DNA from 2 places in the Vibrio parahaemolyticus genome. Region 1 is predicted to be linked to the other one. Evidence: predicted binding sites of a transcription regulator. Region 1 holds the regulator's gene; the other holds the start of a gene.

The links. Region 1 encodes PurR, which represses purine synthesis genes. Its sites were predicted from a motif close to TNANGNAAACGTTTNCNTNA; they were not measured.
Positions count from the first base shown of each region.
Region 2: the regulator PurR is predicted to act here: its motif matches at 1,350-1,369, upstream of ihfA (integration host factor subunit alpha).

Region 1 is NZ_UHIL01000001.1:1,273,827-1,276,033, reverse strand. Features, by position in the region: gene torD (molecular chaperone TorD) at 1-266, shown strand, start outside; gene purR (HTH-type transcriptional repressor PurR) at 704-1,708, shown strand; cyclic di-GMP riboswitch class I at 1,975-2,064, shown strand; gene DYB02_RS06490 (TfoX/Sxy family DNA transformation protein) at 2,181-2,207, shown strand, end outside.
Region 2 is NZ_UHIL01000001.1:1,546,084-1,548,290, reverse strand. Features, by position in the region: gene DYB02_RS07745 (nucleotidyltransferase family protein) at 39-812, shown strand; gene ihfA (integration host factor subunit alpha) at 934-1,230, opposite strand; gene DYB02_RS07735 (AEC family transporter) at 1,777-2,207, shown strand, end outside.

The sequences.
Region 1 (2,207 bases):
ACCTCAAAGAACCAGCAGACCATCTTGCTGTTGAATTGGACTTTTTGGGCAACATGATCATTCGCTCAAATGAGTTAGAGCAAGAAAAACATATGGAAGAGGCTTTCGTTAAACAAAACGATTTCATCCAAAATCAACTCATGTCTTGGTTGCCAAAATTTGCTGAAAAATGTAAGCAATTTGATGAATTTGGCTTCTACTTAAGCGTTGCGCAACTATTAATTGCATTTTGTAAACTGGACAGCGCTTACCTTCTTGGTGAATAATCACCGCCTATTTTTAGGGAGCCTGCCTGTCGGGCTCCCTATTTTATTCGCTTGCTTTTAATCTGGCTCAAAGACGTTCGTTCATTTAGCAGTCAAAATGTGACTTCAAATACACAAAACTCTTGCTGAAAATATTGCCAGTCAGCCCACATAGGGCTAAAATGTGAACGCAAACGATTAAATATGATTTATATGTAAACCGCTGAAATATAGCGGTTTTTGTTTTTTATTAATAGGTTGATGACCACTTCCTCATATTTAATAGGAAGCCGAGTACCTTCAACCAAGTTGCTACAAATCTTTTTATACCGATTTCGGTACAACCGCTGCCTACTAGAATAGACACTACTGTTGTTGTGGTGTTTAGTTTGCGCAAAAAACTAAGCGTATGGTTGTATTCACTACGGTATTAAGTAGCTCGATACAGGACATCATTTATGGCCACTATAAAAGACGTTGCTCGCTTAGCCGGCGTTTCTACTACCACAGTTTCGCACGTTATTAATAAGACACGTTTTGTTGCAGAAGCAACCCAAGAAAAAGTAATGAAAGCGGTTGATGAGCTTAACTACGCACCAAGCGCAGTTGCTCGTAGTTTAAAATGCAACTCAACTCGTACTATTGGTATGTTGGTAACACAGTCAACTAACCTATTCTTCTCTGAAGTGATCGACGGTGTAGAAAGTTACTGCTACCGTCAAGGTTACACATTGATCTTGTGTAATACTGGCGGCATCTACGAGAAACAGCGCGACTACATCCGCATGCTTGCTGAGAAACGTGTAGATGGCATTTTGGTGATGTGTTCAGATCTAACCGAAGAACTAAAAGAGATGTTAGATCGTCATTCAGACATCCCGAAAGTTGTGATGGATTGGGGCCCAGAGAGTTCTCGTGCGGACAAGATCATCGATAACTCTGAAGAAGGTGGCTACCTAGCAACTAAATATCTTATCGATAACGGCCACACTGACATCGCCTGCCTGAGTGGTCACTTTGAGAAACTTGCTTGCCAAGAGCGTATCGCTGGTTTCCGTCGTGCCATGGCTGAAGCAAAACTGCCAATCAATGAAGATTGGATTCTTGAAGGTAACTTTGAATGCGATACTGCGGTACTGGTTGCAGACAAGATCACCGCGATGGAAAAACGCCCTACTGCAGTATTCTGTTTTAACGATACCATGGCACTTGGCTTAATGAGCCGTCTGCAACAAAACGGCATCAAGGTTCCAGATGACGTTTCTGTTATCGGTTACGACAACATTGAACTTGCAGAGTACTTCTCACCACCGCTAACAACGATTCACCAACCTAAACGTCGTGTGGGTAAAAATGCGTTTGAGATCCTACTTGAACGCATTAAAGATAAAGAACACGAAAAGCGTGTGTTCGAGATGCAACCAGAGATTGTTATCCGCAACACCGTTAAGAAACTTAATTAAATGAACACAAGCGCCCTTAGGGGCGCTTTTTTTTATTAAAAAAATAACACTTCCCGCACACTTTGCCTCATTCTTAAAAACAATAACTTCCATAAGTTACTGTTTTCTTTACATGTGAATTATTAATTCCCGCTTCTTTTCAAACATTAAATACAATTCTCAATTATGAGTACCCATGCACAAAATGGCATTATTTATTGAATCAAGATCACGTTTTAAAATCTAAAGTGTGATGTTAATTCAATATACGAAGTATCCTCATCTGGTCACGCACAGGGCAAACCATCCGAAAGGGTGGGACGCAAAGCCTCCGGCCTGAACCATAGTAGTATATGGAAGGTAGCGGGGTTACCGATGGCAAGTGTGCAACCAATGTCTTTACCCTTTAATGACATTGCCTTTGCGCACGTTTGCTACTCTCTCGGACCTGACTTTTGGTGGCGTAATATTAATTACACCGAGATAACAAAACATGGATAAACCGATACTCAAAGACTCT
Region 2 (2,207 bases), 270 kb from region 1:
TTCCCATTTTCTAAGTGCAAGCAAGTTAAGGAGAGTGAATGAGCTTATTTCTACGTACTACAGCATTGATGCTTTTGGTACTAAGCCGTGCGCCAGCATTCGCCGCACTTCCTAATGCCCCAAGTAATGAACAAAATCGTTCCCCTAGTCAAAACGAGGTTTGTTCTAAACTATTTAAACACAGCCTTAGCGGCTTGTATGGAATCCAATCCATCGATTCTCGTCCAACCCAGCCTTATTCAGATTTCGATATTCTTTACAGCAAAGCGCATCAAGCCCAATTCGAGCTTGAAACCATTTGTAAAAGTACCGCTCTACTCAACGATGCTAAGCCATATTTCGCTGGCGTAAAATCTAAACATCGCGCCGAAGAAAAAATCACACATGAACTGGATGGCCAAGTAGAACGCATTACTGACTTAGCTCGTGCGACTATTGTGGCGGAAGATGTGGCAAGTTTGGTCTCTATTTACGAAACGCTAGAGCGCGAAACAACTATCGTTAAAGTCAAAAACCGCTTTAAGAAACCTGGCCCTTCTGGCTACCGTGATCTGAACTTGTTAGTCCGTTTGCCAAAAACGAATTTGATTGCAGAAGTACAGCTGCACTTAAAAGCGATTGCGGATGTAAAAAATGGTCCTGAACACGACCTGTATGAGCAAATTCAAAAGCTTGAACGTCAAGCATCAATGGAAAAGCGAAATCTAAGCGAGATTGAAATGGCTTCCATTAAGAATATGCGTAGCCAAGCGAAAAACTTATACCAACAAGCATGGCAGCCTTACTTAACGACGCATTTAGAAGCGGCATAAACAAAAACGCAGCCTGAGAAACAACAAAACCACCGCAATGCGGTGGTTTTCGTTTGTATGAAAACATCAAATTTCATACATAACAAAAGACCACGACTAAGCGTGATCTATTTGATTGGTTTTACTGTTCTTTTTTTAGATTTTCTACACGAGCTTTTAACTTCTGGCCCGGGCGAAACGTCACTACACGTCGAGCAGTAATTGGAATATCTTCACCGGTTTTCGGGTTACGACCAGGTCGTTCATTCTTGTCACGAAGATCAAAGTTACCAAAACCTGACAGTTTTACCTGTTCGCCACTTTCCAGTGCCTTACGAATCTCTTCAAAGAACACTTCCACCGTTTCCTTGGCGTCCCGTTTACTAAATCCTAATTTATCAAACAGGTTTTCTGCCAATTCGGCTTTTGTGAGCGCCATAAAACTTTCCTCAAAGCTATGTTAAACAATGCTACCTAGTGTAGCGCCAGAGCAGTTTTACCCTACCAATTCAACAACATATCGGGGTTACATCAGGAAGTGTATGACAAGCTTATGATTTTCGCCAACTTTTTTCTTTGCGAATAAAAGGAATGCCGATGTATAAATTATTGTTAAATAGCGACATTTCAATATTTTTTGTTTAGTGAATGCTTAATTACAAAAAATATCCAGTCAATATGACTAAACAACAATAACAAAACAACATTAATCACTATTTAATAAAAATATCAGAGATTGGCTATTTTACAGACACATGACATAAAACTTGTCGGTATTTCAGTGATTTGTATGTAACTTGATACGTAACAATTAGTTCAAAGGTACGACCACTCCATATAGCTAATGTGCTTTGAGAAAGCTTGATTTAATCCACGGTTCTCATTGTTTCACCATGACGCAATGCATGAAGGTTTGATACTGTGATTACCACTTAGTTGATTAACCAACTAAGCGCACATCTACCTCATATACACTAAGGCGACCATGATTAATCAGATCATTAATATTCTTTTTCCTGTGTTCGCTCTTGTCGGTGTGGGCTATCTTGTCGGGCGCTATATCAAACCTGATTTTCGCCCTATAAATCGAATTAATATCGATGTATTCACGCCAGCTCTGGTGTTTTCCTCATTAGTGAGCATGCCGCTCGACTCTGAACAAGGTCCCCTGCTCTTAGCCGCCATCATTGCGGTTTTAATTCCGGGGTTACTCATGATTCCGATTTGTAAAATCACTGGGCTAGCATTTAAAGCTTGGGCTCCACCTCATATGTTTCGAAATAGCGGGAACCTTGCGATACCGTTGTTCACTTATACATTTGGCGAAGTTGCCCTTTCTTCTGCTGTACTGCTGTTTGTAGTATCAACTTGCTTACATATCAGCGTAGGTGTGATGTTGTTAAGTAACGGTAATCC